DNA from 3 places in the Pseudomonas fluorescens genome. Region 3 is predicted to be linked to each of the others. Evidence: predicted binding sites of a transcription regulator. Region 3 holds the regulator's gene; each other region holds the start of a gene.
What was found. Region 3 encodes sigma-54, which starts transcription at its own class of promoters, with help from an activator protein. Its sites were predicted from a motif close to ANTGGCATNNANNTTGCTNT; they were not measured.
Positions count from the first base shown of each region.

Region 1: glnK (P-II family nitrogen regulator) is a predicted target of sigma-54. The motif match lies at 2,128-2,147, and genes of this name have one in related genera.
Region 2: flgB (flagellar basal body rod protein FlgB) is a predicted target of sigma-54. The motif match lies at 2,163-2,182, and genes of this name have one in related genera.

Region 1 covers NZ_CP038438.1:5,897,149-5,902,112, forward strand. Annotated here, with positions in the region: gene E4T63_RS27370 (ammonium transporter) at 213-1,550, opposite strand; gene glnK (P-II family nitrogen regulator) at 1,588-1,926, opposite strand; gene E4T63_RS27380 (accessory factor UbiK family protein) at 2,340-2,600, shown strand; gene E4T63_RS27385 (YifB family Mg chelatase-like AAA ATPase) at 3,364-4,857, shown strand; gene E4T63_RS27390 (aldose 1-epimerase family protein) at 4,854-4,964, opposite strand, start outside.
Region 2 covers NZ_CP038438.1:4,487,038-4,492,001, forward strand. Annotated here, with positions in the region: gene flgE (flagellar hook protein FlgE) at 1-493, opposite strand, end outside; gene flgD (flagellar hook assembly protein FlgD) at 524-1,252, opposite strand; gene flgC (flagellar basal body rod protein FlgC) at 1,268-1,711, opposite strand; gene flgB (flagellar basal body rod protein FlgB) at 1,715-2,122, opposite strand; gene cheR (protein-glutamate O-methyltransferase CheR) at 2,488-3,315, opposite strand; gene E4T63_RS20675 (chemotaxis protein CheV) at 3,362-4,294, opposite strand; gene flgA (flagellar basal body P-ring formation chaperone FlgA) at 4,377-4,964, shown strand, end outside.
Region 3 covers NZ_CP038438.1:994,529-999,492, forward strand. Annotated here, with positions in the region: gene rapZ (RNase adapter RapZ) at 1-329, opposite strand, end outside; gene ptsN (PTS IIA-like nitrogen regulatory protein PtsN) at 332-796, opposite strand; gene hpf (ribosome hibernation-promoting factor, HPF/YfiA family) at 809-1,117, opposite strand; gene E4T63_RS04410 (RNA polymerase factor sigma-54) at 1,191-2,684, opposite strand; gene lptB (LPS export ABC transporter ATP-binding protein) at 2,871-3,596, opposite strand; gene lptA (lipopolysaccharide transport periplasmic protein LptA) at 3,596-4,141, opposite strand; gene lptC (LPS export ABC transporter periplasmic protein LptC) at 4,128-4,700, opposite strand; gene E4T63_RS04430 (KdsC family phosphatase) at 4,709-4,964, opposite strand, start outside.

The DNA of each region.
Region 1 (4,964 bases), 1.2 Mb from region 3:
TTCTCCGCACGTTCGGGGCGCATTCTAGCGCGCTCTGGGAAAAAACAAAGGCCCTAATATTCCTGCAATGATGTAAGCCATTGGCCGCAGAAAAACGCTTGTCGTAAACACGACCAAAGCCGTACGAAAAATCCTTTCAGCCACTACCTGAATGACAAATTCCAGACAAAAAAATGCCCGGCAAGCCGGGCAAGTTTTTTCGATGCGCGTACTTACAGGTTGTAGCCGCGTTCGTTGTGTTGTGCCAGGTCCAGACCCACTGCCTCTTCTTCCTCGGTGGCACGCAGGCCCATGACCACGTCCAGTACCTTGAGGATGATGAAGGTGACGATCGCGGTGTAGATCACCGTGAAGCCGACGCCTTTGCACTGAATCCACACTTGCGAAGCGATGTCGGTCACGGTGCCGAAGCCGCCCATGGCCGGCGCGGCGAACACGCCGGTGAGGATCGCGCCAAGGATACCGCCGATACCGTGCACGCCGAAGGCATCCAGGGAGTCGTCGTAACCGAGTTTGCGTTTCAGCGTGGTCGCGCAGAAGAAGCACACCACACCGGCCGCCAGACCGATGATCAGCGAGCCCATCGGGCCCACGGTACCGGCTGCCGGCGTGATTGCCACCAGACCTGCAACCACACCCGAGGCAATGCCCAGTGCGCTAGGTTTGCCGTGGGTGATCCACTCGGCGAACATCCAGCCCAGTGCAGCGGCAGCGGTCGCGATCTGAGTCACCAGCATCGCCATGCCGGCAGTGCCGTTGGCGGCCGCGGCGGAACCGGCGTTGAAGCCGAACCAGCCGACCCACAGCATGGCCGCGCCCATCAGGGTGTAACCAAGGTTGTGCGGTGCCATCGGGGTGGTCGGGAAGCCTTTGCGCTTGCCCAGCACCAGGCACGCCACCAGACCGGCGATACCGGCGTTGATGTGGACCACGGTGCCGCCCGCGAAATCGAGCACGCCCCAGTCGCCCAGCAGCGAACCCGGACCGCTCCAGACCATGTGCGCGATCGGCGCATAGACCAGCGTGAACCAGACGCCCATGAACACCAGCATCGCGGAGAACTTCATGCGCTCGGCGAAGGCACCGACGATCAGCGCCGGGGTGATGATGGCGAAGGTCATTTGATAAGTGACGAACACTGCTTCAGGGAACAGCGCTGCCGGGCCGGTAATGCTGGCAGGCGTGACGCCCGCGAGGAAGGCCTTGGCAAAGCTGCCGACGAAGGAGTTCAGGTTGACGACGTTGGCTTCCATCCCGGTGGTGTCGAACGCCATGCTGTAGCCATAAAGGAACCACAGGATGGTGACCAGGCCGGTAATGGCGAAGCACTGCATCATCACCGAAAGAATGTTTTTCGACCGCACCATGCCGCCGTAGAACAGCGCGAGGCCCGGAATGGTCATGAACAGCACGAGGGCTGTGGAGGTCAGCATCCAGGCGGTGTCGCCGGAATTGAGGACAGGAGGCGCCACCGGATCTGCCGCCATAGCCAGGCCGGGCATTACGATGGACAACAGGGCGCCTAGCCCTGCGAATTTACGCAGAGTCATATTGTTTTCTCCTGGGGCGTTGGGTTTGTGGCGGCGTTTAGATCGCGTCGGTATCGGTTTCGCCGGTACGGATGCGGATCGCCTGTTCCAGATTGACCACGAAGATCTTGCCGTCACCGATCTTGCCGGTGTTGGCAGCCTTGGTTATCGCCTCGATAACCCGATCCAGATCCTTGTCGTCGATAGCAACGTCGATTTTCACCTTGGGCAGAAAATCGACCACATACTCCGCGCCGCGATACAGCTCGGTGTGACCCTTCTGCCGGCCGAAGCCTTTGACTTCAGTAACGGTAATGCCCTGCACGCCGATTTCGGACAGCGACTCGCGCACGTCGTCCAACTTGAACGGCTTGATGATGGCAGTGACTAGCTTCATGAAACTCTCTCCCGAATTGGTGGACTTGCCCCAGGAAAACAAACCCGACTCAAGTCTAAGCGCAGTGCCTGGCTTTGTAACGCATCGTCGGCCTTACCTGCCCGACTGACGCCAGCTAACCGCTGCCGGCGAAACTCCCCGTCCCGCCTGCCGCACTGCATTCGTCACAGCGACTGCATCAGTGCATGGGTCACTACCGACTAAGCAGAAAGCTTGCCATCTCGCCAAATTCCTCTGATTTCAAGCCCTTGGCCGCTGCCACAGGCGCCCGCGCAAAAAAGCCCCGACGGTTACGCACAACAACGGTGCGTTGCCGTCCGTCCGCTTGCGCGAAAAGCGTGCATCCGTGCCTGCGTCAATGACTATAGACACTGCGTGATACACTGCCCGCCACTGTTTACAGGACACATTCCATGCTCGCGCCCAAAGACTTCCTCGACGCCCTGAGCGGCACCGCCTCCCGCCTGTTCAGCGGCGACACCCCGCTGCCGAAAGCCGAAATCGAAAGCCAGTTCAAGATGCTGCTGCAGAGTGCGTTCAGCAAACTCGATTTGGTGAGCCGTGAAGAGTTTGATAGTCAGATGGTTGTATTGGCGCGTACCCGTGCTCGCCTCGAAAGCCTTGAGGCCAAAGTCGCCGAGATGGAAGCCAAGCTGACGCCGCCGGCCGAGTAAGTCTGCAGACCCTGAGCCAAAGTGCCTTGAAGTTTGCGAAAGAAATTAAACCGCTCCTGCCGAGGCAGGAGCGGTTTCCGTCAGATCAATCCTCTACAACGAATTATTCCAACGGTCTCGCAGAAACTCGTACAGGCGAAAAGCCCATAGCGCGATTCTGACGAGGCGCCACATATGTTTAAGAAACTTAGACATACTTTGGCCCTCCTTGCGTGGGGCCAAACCTCCGATGCACTTTCCGGCGTACGAACACCTTCGGGACTACACGTGAGTATGTCCGCCAAGGCGGCCGGGTGTGGGTTCCTCAAATACAGCACCGGCACGGGTCTCACACCGTGTCGAGGAACATGAAGTCTTTGCGCTCCCGGCCACACTTCGCGAATACCCCATGAGTGGGCATCGTCATTGCGGACTTTATGACAGCCCTTAGAAAGCGATTTAAACAACTTGTATCAAGTCGTTATGAGGCGCTATCAACGGGACCGTTGCCCCCCTTTCAAGCCCATCTGATACTTGCGCCAATGAGCAAACATGCATAACCTGATCGCACGTGAGTGTGTCCGCAAAGGATACGCAGGCCTTGGCCTCACCGAAGCCTGCAAACTGAAAACCGTCTCCTCAAGGCGGTTTTTTTTCGCCTCGAAATTGGTTGACCGCTTTCCCGCAACATCCAGTGAAAGTTCGCCCCCGCCTGATCGCCCTTCCCCAACTACCCTTCAAAAACCCGCAGGAAGCGGTCCCCGATTCAGCTCAAGGAACGACCATGTCCCTCTCCATCGTCCACAGCCGCGCCCAGGTTGGCGTGGATGCTCCCGCTGTCACCGTCGAAGTCCATCTCGCCAACGGTCTGCCCTCGCTGACCATGGTCGGCCTGCCTGAAGCGGCGGTAAAGGAGAGCAAGGATCGCGTGCGCAGCGCGATCATCAATTCCGGGCTGCAGTTTCCGGCGCGGCGGATCACCTTGAATCTGGCGCCGGCGGACTTGCCCAAGGATGGCGGGCGCTTTGATATGGCGATTGCCCTGGGGATTCTGTCGGCGAGTGTGCAGGTGCCGTGTCTGACGCTGGATGATGTGGAATGCCTTGGTGAACTGGCGTTGTCCGGCGCTGTGCGGCCGGTACGCGGGGTGTTGCCGGCGGCACTGGCGGCGCGCAAGGCCGGGCGGGCACTGGTGGTGCCGCGGGCGAATGCCGAGGAAGCGTGCCTTGCTTCGGGTTTGAAGGTGTTTGCGGTGGATCATCTGCTGGAGGCAGTGGCGCATTTCAACGGGCATACGCCGGTCGAGCCTTATGTCTCGGACGGGCTGATCCATGCGGCGAAACCTTATCCCGACCTCAATGAGGTGCAAGGACAGATGGCCGCGAAACGGGCGCTGCTGATCGCGGCGGCGGGCGCACACAACCTGTTGTTCAGCGGGCCGCCGGGGACCGGCAAGACCTTGTTGGCAAGTCGCTTGCCGGGCCTGCTGCCGCCACTCTCCGAATGCGAGGCGCTGGAAGTGGCGGCGATTCAATCGGTCGCCAGCGGCGTGCCACTGACCCATTGGCCGCAGCGACCATTCCGTCAACCGCACCATTCTGCATCGGGGCCGGCGCTGGTCGGTGGCAGCTCGAAACCGCAACCCGGCGAGATCACCCTCGCCCACCACGGTGTGCTGTTTCTCGACGAGCTTCCGGAATTTGATCGCAAGGTGCTGGAGGTGCTGCGCGAGCCGCTGGAATCCGGGCATATCGTGATTGCCCGAGCCAAGGATCGCGTACGCTTTCCCGCGCGTTTCCAGTTGGTGGCGGCAATGAATCCTTGCCCCTGTGGATATCTTGGCGAGCCGAGCGGCAAGTGCTCTTGTACACCGGACATGGTGCAGCGCTACCGCAACAAGCTATCGGGGCCGTTGCTGGATCGGATCGATCTGCACCTGACGGTGGCGCGGGAAGCGACGGCGTTGAATCCGGCAGTGAAGCCAGGCGAGGACAGCGCCAGTGCGGCAGCCGTGGTGGCCGAGGCACGCGAACGCCAGCAAAAGCGTCAGCGTTGTGCCAATGCGTTCCTCGATCTGCCAGGCCTGAAGCGGCACTGCCAGTTATCCACAGCCGATGAGAAATGGCTGGAGTCAGCCTGCGAACGGCTGACCTTGTCACTGCGCTCAGCCCATCGTTTGCTCAAGGTCGCCAGAACCCTGGCAGACCTTGAGCAAGTCGATGCAATCAGCCGTGAGCATCTGGCCGAGGCGCTGCAATACCGGCCGGCGACGCCTTAATGCTCGGTCAGATCCACCAGCGGCGCCTGTCGCACTTCGGTTTCACGCCCGGCCTGGATTTCGCTCACGCGCTTCAAGGCGTTATCCACAGCGCCTTTGTCTGCCAG
Region 2 (4,964 bases), 2.6 Mb from region 3:
AGTCCAGGTTGATGGTCGAGGTCACCAGCGAGGTGGACTTCGGCGCCAGGTTGGAAGTGTCGATCTTCAGGTCAGTCAGCACACCATTGATGATCTTGCCGTTGGCATCCACACCGTAACCCTGCAGGCGCGAGGTGTAGTCGGTGTTGGTGATGTAACCAGCGTTGTCGACCTTGAAGGTACCGGCACGGGTATAGGAAACCGAACCGTTGTTGCTCATGGTGAAGAAACCGGAACCGTTGATACCCATGTCCAGCACGTTACCGGTGTTGTTGATGTCACCCTGGGTGAACTGCTGAGAAACGTTGGCCAGGCGTACACCGTTACCGATGACCTTGCTGCCACTGCCCAGACGGGTCGACGAGTAAACGTCTTCGAATTCTGCACGGGACGATTTGAAACCGGCGGTCGCGACGTTGGCGATGTTGTTGCCGGTCACGTCCAGTTGTTTGTTGGCTGCATAGAGACCGCTAAGGCCGATATTGAAAGACATATTCCACTCCTTTGTGCCGGTTAGTCGGCTCTATATACCAATGGTTTGTACTTTGGACAGGGCGACGGTGCCCTTGCCGGACAGGTTGAGCATCAGCTCGCCACCGGTCTGGCTGATGGTCACGCTGTTGACCGTGGCTGGCAGGTAGGTCGCCATATCGGTCGCGGTGCCATTGATCGAGGCGTTGGCTTTGACGGTATAGGTACCGGTCTTCACCAGATTGCCGTCCTTGTCCTTGCCGTCCCAGGTGAAGCTCGCGCTGCCTGCGGCGCGACTGCCCAGATCGATGGTGCGAACCACCGTGCCGCTGCTGTCGGTAATGCTGACGGTGCCACCGGCAATCGACGACGGCACGGTGACCGAACCGGTCATGCCTTTGCTTGGGTCGTCCAATTGCACGGTGTTGGTCTGCACGATCACGTTACGGCCAACCAGCGACGACGCCTGCAGGGCTTGCGAGGAGCTGTAGTTGCCGGCCAGCGAACTGACGGTGCTGTTGAGGGTGGTGATGCCCTCAAGGCTGCTGAACTGCGCCAACTGCGCTACGAAAGCGCTGTTGTCCTGCGGATCAAGCGGGTTCTGGTTTTTCAGCTGGGTGACCAGCAGTTGCAGGAACGCATCCTTGCCCAGGGCTTTGCCGCCAGTGGCGCTGTTGGTGGCCGAAGCAATGCCACCGGTGGTCGAACTGCTCGTTTTCTTCGAGGAGTTCGCCAGGATGTCATTCATGCTCAGGCTGCTGGTGGTATCGGAAACACTCATGGCCGTCGCCCCTTATTACTGACCGAGGGTCAGTACCTTCTGCATCATGGTTTTGGCGGTGTTCATCATTTCGGCGTTGGTCTGGAACGAACGGCTCGCGGAAATCATGTCAGCCATTTCTTCCACCACGTTGACGTTCGGGTAGTAGACGTAGCCCTTGGCGTCAGCGGCCGGATGGTTCGGCTCGTAACGCGCTTCGAGATTGCTCTGGTCTTCGACCACGCCAAGTACCTGCACGCCCTGCCCTGCGGCGTCCTGGCTCTGGAACAGCGAGTTGCTGCCACTGTTCTGGCCGCCCTGGAACATGGTGGCGAACACCGGGTGACGGGCGCGGTAGGTCTGGTCAATGCTCGACGAAACGGTTTCGGCGTTGGCGATGTTCGAAGCCACGGTGTTCAGACGCGTGGTTTGTGCGCTCATGCCGCTGCCGGCAATGTTGAAAACGCTGGACAGGGACATGGATTACTCTCCGCGCAGGGCTGACACCAGCCCTTTGAATTTGCTGTTGAGCAGGGTGAAGCTGGCCTGGAAGCCGACCGCGTTTTCCGCGTAGTTCGACTGCTCAAGCTGAGCGTCCACGGTGTTCTGGTCGATCGAAGGCTGCATCGGCGTGCGATACATCAGCGATTCGTCGCCATTGCCCAGGCCTTCAGCTTCGATGTGACGGCTGTTGGTCATGTTCAGGGCGATGGTGCCGTTGGCGTTCTTCTGGGTCTGTGCTTCGAGCACTTTGGAGAAGTCCAGATCCCGAGCCTTGTAGTTCGGGGTATCGGCGTTGGCGATGTTGTTGGCCAGCACTTCGGCACGCTGGGCGCGGAAGCCCAATGCCTTTTCGTGAATGCCGAGCGCTTTATCGAAGCTGATGCTCATGTCGGGAACCTTCGGGTGACCGGTTTTTCGTACCTGAGCTTTAGCAAGCGCCGTGCCAAACAGAACAACCCCCCATAAACCGGGGCTTTGCGAGGAGCCGGCAAAGCGGCAATGCCAGAAAAGCGGCAACCGGTTTCCGCTGGCTGCCGCTTTTCTGCCGCTTGCGTGCTCTCGCCGACACCGGACAACTGTGGGAGCGGGCTTGCTCGCGAAAGCGTCATCTAAGTCAGTATTTGTTTTCCTGACACACCGCCTTCGCGAGCAAGCCCGCTCCCACAGGGGATTTGTGGTGTGTGAGGGAGATAATTCAGGCACAAAAAAACGGGAGCCCCCAAGGACTCCCGTTTCTCGTGTTGCCGATGCAATCACTTCGCCTGGTAAATGATCCCCGGGCTGCACTGGACCATCTGGTAATGATCCGGCAGACCGTTCAGCGCTTCGGAAGCGCCAAGGAACAGATAGCCGCCCGGCTTCAGCGTGCTGTGAATGCGCAACAGGATGTCTTTCTTCACCTCGGCGGAGAAGTAGATCAGCACGTTGCGGCAGAACACGATGTCGAACTTGCCCAGACTCGCGTAGCTGTCGAGCAGGTTGAACGAACGGAATTCCACCCGGTTCTTGATCGGCGCCTTGATCACCCAGCGCCCCGGCCCTTTCGGGTCGAAGTAGCGCTGCAGACGATCGGCGGACAAACCGCGACCGATCGCCAGGCTGTCGTACTCGCCGGTCTTGCAGTTGGTCAGCATGCTGCCGGACAAGTCCGTGGCAACAATCTGCACGCCCATCTTCAACTGACCGAGGTTGCTGCGCTCGAACTCATCGATCGACATCGACAGCGAATACGGTTCCTGACCCGACGAGCACGCCGCCGACCAGATCCGCAGACGCTGGTTGGGACTGGCCTTGATCGCCTCGGGCAGCACCTTGTTCTTCAAGACTTCAAACGGATAGGTGTCCCGAAACCACAGGGTTTCGTTGGTCGTCATGGCATCGACCACCTGCTCGCGCAAACCGCTGCGCGGCTGGGTCTGGATGCGCTGTACCAGCTCACCCAGGGACTTGATGCCTTGCTGCTCCATCAGTTTGTTGAGACGGCTCGAGACCAGGTACTGCTTGTTTTCACCGAGCAAAATGCCACAGGCTTTTTCCAGGAAGACCCGGAATTGTTCGAAATCCAAATTACCCGTAGACAATGATGCCGCCTCTTAAATCGTGTTGACCGCCAGGGACAAAAGGTCCCTAGCTGATATCTGCTGCTTTGATCCGGTCGACTACCCGGGATGCCAGGTCATCAGGACGGAATTTGGCCAGGAAGTCATCGGCACCGACTTTCTTGACCATCGCCTGATTGAATACCCCCGACAACGAAGTATGCAGGATGATATGAAGCTTTTGCATGCGCGGGTCGCTGCGGATCTCCGCCGTCAGGGTGTACCCGTCCATCTCCGGCATCTCGATGTCGGAAATCATCATCAGGAACTCTTCTTCCGGCTTCTTGCCCTCTTCGACCAGCTTGCGCAGGTAATCCAGCGCCTGCTTGCCGTCGTTCAGCGCCACCACTTCGACGCCGATCGTCTGCAGGCAACGCGTGACCTGCTTGCGCGCCACCGACGAGTCATCGACCGTCAGCACCCGCAGCGACAACGCCTTGCTCTGGGTTTCGACATCGACCACACCGACCGAAATCGCCTCGGGCGTCGGCGCCACTTCCGCCAGCACCTTCTCGACATCGATGATTTCGACTAACTGATTGTCGACCCGAGTCACAGCCGTCAGGTAGTGATCGCGCCCGGTGCCCTTGGGCGGCGGATGGATCTCCTCCCAGTTCATGTTGACGATGCGCTCCACCGAGCGAACCAGGAAACCCTGGGTCTTGGTGTTGTACTCCGTGATGATCACGAACGGACTGTTCTTGTCTTTCAACGCCCCGGAACCGGTCGCCATTGCCAGATCAAGGATCGGAATGGTCGCCCCCCGGATATTCGCCACCCCGCACACGACAGGACTGGACTTGGGCATCAACGTCAGCGACGGGCATTGCAGCACTTCCCGCACCTTGAACACGTTGATGCCGTAGAGCTGCTGACCGTCAAGACGGAACAACAACAGCTCCAGGCGATTCTGCCCTACCAGTTGCGTGCGCTGGTTCACCGAATCCATTACACCAGCCATGCCCAGACTCCTACACCAACGCCAAGTGTTGTTGCGACGCACATTCATTGCTAAACGGCACGGCGCTTGCTTTTTAACTCGTATGAACGCTCAAACGACATTTTTCCGACGCCTGACCTCCCGCACCCGCAAAGCGCTGTGCGCGGTATCTGCCGTCTGCTTCTTCTTCGCTGGCAGCCCTGCCGGTGCTGATACGGTTACCTTGCCTGACATGCTTATCGGCGTCACCCAAGGCTTTCTTGAGTTCACCGTAGAAGACTATCTGGCTACCAGTCAAACGGAAGGCCGCTACGAAATCGAGGTCAACCAGCTCGACCCGCGTATGCGCATGCCTATGTGCGACAAGGAATTGACAGCGTCACTGGAGAGTCCGGCACGTCCGCTGGGCCGGGTTACGGTCAAGGTCCGGTGCGAGGGAAGCTCGCCGTGGACGGTGTTCGTGCCCGCTCAAGTCCGCCTGTTTCGCGAGATTGTCACCACCACTCGCCCGCTAAAACGCGCCGGAATTATCGAGCCGCAGGATGTGACCTTGCGTGAACGCGACATCAGCCAGATCAATCAGGGTTTCCTGACGTCGGTGGATGAAGCCATCGGGCAGAAATTGACCCGACCAACGGTCGCCGATCAGGTGATTACCCTGGTGCATCTGGAACAGGCTGAAGTGGTGCGC
Region 3 (4,964 bases):
AATGGATGGCGCCGGCGGGTTTCCGAGAAGCGCTTGAGCAGGGTTTCTTCGTCGGCATCCAGATACAGCACATCGCACTGGATGTGCCGGGCACGGACTTCTTCAAGCAGTTCGGGGAAACGCGACAGGTGGCTCGGCAGATTGCGTGCATCGATCGACACGGCCACCAGCGGCTGGGCCAGTTCGGTGTGAATCAGGGCGCGTTCGGCGAGTTCCGGCAGCAGACCGGCCGGCAGGTTGTCGATGCAGTAGTAGCCGTTGTCCTCAAGGACATTCAGGGCGGTACTTTTACCCGAGCCGGAGCGGCCGCTGACGATGATCAAACGCATGATTAATGACCGTTCTGCTCGCTCAGGACGACCTGATACAAGGCTTCGTTGCTCGGTGCGCTGCGCAGTTTTTCGCGCACTTCCTTGCGATCGAGCATGCTGGCGATCTGGCGCAGTAATTCCAGGTGGGCATCGGTGGCCGCTTCCGGGACCAGCAGTACAAACAGCAGGTCGACCGGTGCGCCGTCGATGGCATCGAAATCGATGGGGGCATCAAGGTGCATCAACGCGCTGATAGGCGCTTCGCAGCCTTTGAGGCGACAGTGGGGAATGGCGATGCCGTTGCCGAAACCGGTGGATCCGAGTTTCTCACGGGCTACCAGGCTCTCGAAAACATCCTGCATGGCCAGATCCGGCACTTCTTTATGGATGAGGTTGGCAATCTGTTCGAGGGCTTTCTTTTTACTGCCGCCCGGCACGTTCACCAGGGAACGGCCGGGGGTCAGGATACTTTCAAGTCGGATCATGGGTTGGGAGTGTTAACGACCTGTCGCGCCCTGAAGGAGGCTCTGGGTCTTTTCCTTATGCTTTTTGAGTTGGCGATCCAGCTTGTCGGTCAGTGAGTCGATCGCAGCGTACATGTCGGTATCTTCTGCGTTGGCGACCACTTCGCTGCCGGGTATATGCAAGGTGGCTTCGATTTTCTGCTTGAGCTTTTCGACGCACATCGTGACTTGCACGTTGGTGATCTTGTCGAAATGGCGCTCCAATCGTTCGAGTTTCTCGTTGATGTAGGTGCGCAGAGGTTCGGTCACTTCCAGTTGGTGTCCACTGATGTTGACTTGCATACAGCTTCTCCTTCGTTGCCAGTGCATAAAGCGGCAGGCCGAAGAGCCTGCCACTGGAACGCTGTAACGTGGCTTACATCAACCGCTTGCGTTCGCTCGAAGGCGCGATCCCGAGGGATTCGCGGTACTTGGCGACGGTGCGGCGAGCCACCTGAATGCCTTGTGCCTCCAGTAAACCAGCGATCTTGCTGTCACTCAACGGCTTTTTCTGATTTTCCGCCGCAACCAGTTTTTTGATGATCGCGCGGATCGCCGTCGACGAGCATTCACCGCCTTCGGAGGTGCTGACGTGGCTGGAGAAAAAGTATTTCAGTTCATAAATACCGCGCGGGGTATGCATGAATTTCTGCGTGGTGACCCGGGAAATCGTCGATTCGTGCATGCCGACCGCCTCGGCGATGTCATGCAGGACCAACGGCTTCATGGCTTCATCGCCATACTCCAGGAAGCCGCGCTGATGCTCGACGATCTGGGTGGCCACCTTCATCAGGGTTTCGTTGCGGCTTTGCAGGCTCTTGATGAACCAGCGTGCCTCTTGCAACTGGTTGCGCATGAAGGTGTTGTCGGCGCTGGTGTCGGCGCGACGGACGAAACCGGCGTACTGCGCGTTAACCCGCAGACGGGGCACTGACTCCTGATTCAGCTCGACCAGCCAGCGTTCGTTATCCTTGCGCACAATGACGTCGGGCACCACGTACTCGGCTTCGGTCGATTCGATCTGCGAGCCCGGACGCGGATTGAGGCTTTGCACCAGTTCGATGACCTGACGCAACTCGTCTTCCTTGAGCTTCATACGCCGCATCAACTGGCTGTAGTCGCGACTGCCGAGCAGATCGATGTAATCGCTGACCAGACGTTTGGCTTCGTTGAGCCACGGGGTCTTGGCCGGGAGCTGACGCAGTTGCAGCAGCAGGCATTCGCCGAGGTTGCGCGCGCCGATACCGGCCGGTTCGAACTGCTGAATGCGGTGCAGAACGGCTTCGATCTCGTCCAGCTCGATGTCGAGCTCCGGATCAAAGGCGTCGAGAATTTCTTCGAGGGTTTCGTCCAGGTAGCCCTGATTGTTGATGCAATCGATCAGGGTCACGGCGATCAGGCGGTCGGTGTCGGACATCGGCGCCAGGTTCAATTGCCACAGCAGATGGCTTTGCAGGCTTTCGCCGGCGGACGTGCGGGTGGTGAAGTCCCACTCGTCGTCATCGCTGCTGGGCAGGCTGCTGGCGCTGGTCTGGTAGACGTCTTCCCAGGCGGTATCAACGGGCAGTTCGTTAGGAATGCGCTCGTTCCATTCGCCATCTTCCAGATTGTCCACCGTCGGGGCGGCTTCCTGATAGGACGGTTCCTGAATGTCGGTGTTGGGTTTTTGTTCGGCGTTGTCGGCCAAAGGATCGGTATTGTCGAAGTCGTCGCCTTCTTCCTGGCGTTCGAGCATCGGATTGGATTCCAGGGCCTCCTGGATTTCCTGTTGCAGGTCCAGGGTCGACAATTGGAGCAGGCGGATGGCCTGTTGCAGCTGCGGTGTCATCGTCAGCTGCTGGCCCATTCTCAAGACTAGCGATGGTTTCATGGCAGGGGCTTAACACCTTATTCGCCGGCGCGCATGCGCCATCCACTACAGGGCGCCGGAGCGCCAAACTTAAGCAAATTATATGCCTGAAACTGTCGTGTTTGCCTAGAGCGCTGTAACAATAAAAGCGTATAAAAGCCTGCTTCATCGATACAGCACCCGGAGGCTGGCCAAGTGCCTTGGTGCTTACAGGCGGAACTCGTGGCCCAGATACACTTCCTTCACCAGATCGTTGGCAAGGATGGTCGCCGCATCGCCTTCGGCGATCAGTTGACCGTCGTTGACGATGTAGGCGGTTTCGCAGATATCCAGGGTCTCACGCACGTTGTGGTCGGTGATAAGAACACCGATGCCCTTGGCCTTGAGGTGATGGATGATCTGCTTGATGTCGCCGACCGAAATCGGGTCGACACCGGCGAACGGCTCGTCGAGCAGGATGAATTTCGGTGCGGTCGCCAGGGCGCGGGCGATTTCCACCCGGCGGCGTTCACCACCGGACAGGCTCATGCCGAGGTTGTCGCGGATGTGGCTGATGTGGAATTCCTGCAGCAGGCTTTCCAGTTCCTTGCGACGACCGGCCTTGTCGAGTTCCGTGCGGGTTTCGAGGATGGCCATGATGTTATCTGCCACCGACAGTTTGCGGAAGATCGACGCTTCTTGCGGCAGATAGCCGATACCGGCCTTGGCGCGGCCGTGCATCGGCTGATGGCTGACGTCCAGATCATCGATCAGCACGCGACCCTGATCGGCCTGCACAAGGCCGACGATCATGTAGAAACAGGTGGTCTTGCCGGCACCGTTCGGGCCGAGCAGGCCAACGATCTGGCCGCTGTCGATCGACAGGCTGACGTCGCGCACAACCTGGCGGCTTTTATAGGCCTTGGCCAGGTGTTGAGCTTTCAGAGTTGCCATTACTGGGTTTTCTCGTCGGTTTTCTTCTTCGGCTGGATCACCATGTCGATACGCGGACGCGCTTCGGTGACTTTGCTGCCGGTAGCGCGACCGGCACTGGCCAGTTTCTTCACCGTGTCATAGACGATTTTCTCGCCCTGAGTGGTGTTGTTGTCCTTGTCGACAACCTTGGCCTTGTCGATCAGCACGACGCGGTTTTGCGCGGCGTGGTACTGAATCGTCACGCCCCAGCCCTGAACAGGCTTGGCGTCACCCTGGGTTTGCAGTTGCTCGAAGTAGGCAAGGTTGCCCACCGAGGTCACCACGTCGATATCGCCGGTCGGAGTACGGGTGATGGTCACCGTATTGCCCTTAACGATCATTGAGCCCTGGGTGATGATCACATCACCTTTATAGGTGGCGATGCCGTTCTTGTCGTCCAGTTGGGCGTCGTCGGCCTGAATGCGGATAGGTTGCTGCTGATCGTTCGGCAGAGCCCAGGCGCTCACGCTTCCCAGTGCTGCGCCCAGACTGAGCAAAATAGGGAGGGTTTTAACGAGCCTCATACTGTCCTCTTACGTTCGATTGCAGGTGTATCCTGCTTTCCTTCAAATACGCCTTCATTCCCACGCCAGTCGATACACCGCCAGCGCCGTCGATTCTAACGGGTTGCTCGGTCTGCGCATATTGCTGCTGAGGGAACACCGTCATGCGTGTGCTGGTGATCAGGGTGTCGCGTTTCTTTTCATCGGTGCGCTTGATGCGTACCGAGTCGATCAATTCTACCTGCGTTCCGTCCGGATTCACTTCGCCGCGTTCGCTGGTCACGTGCCACGGAAACTCGGTGCCGCGATACATGTTGAGGTCGGGTTTGGTAACCAGAGTCACATCCGTCGCTTTCAGGTGTTCGGCCTTGTCCGACGTCATTTCGTACTGCACTTTGCCGTCCGGCAGATATTGCAGGGTATGCGTATTGGTGGCGTACCAGTCGATGGCAGTGTCTTCGACCTTGGCCACAGGCTTGTCGAGGAAACGTTCCGGACTGATGTTCCAGTAGCCGACCGCCGCAAACATCGCAGCGATGCAGCCGAACAGCAGGAAGTTGCGAAATTTTTTGCTAAACATGATTTGGCTCACAGGTACGCGGCGTTGGCCGCATCGAGGCGGCCCTGGGCGCGCAGGATCAATTCGCAGAATTCGCGGGCGGCACCTTCGCCACCGCGGGCCCGAGTGACGCCATGGGCGTGTTCGCGCACGAAGTCGGCAGCATTGGCAACGGCCATGCCCAGCCCTACGCGGCGGATCACCGGCAAGTCAGGCAGGTCGTCACCCAGGTAGGCGACCTGTTCATAGCTTAGGCCCAGTTGCGCCAGCAGGCCGTCCAGAACC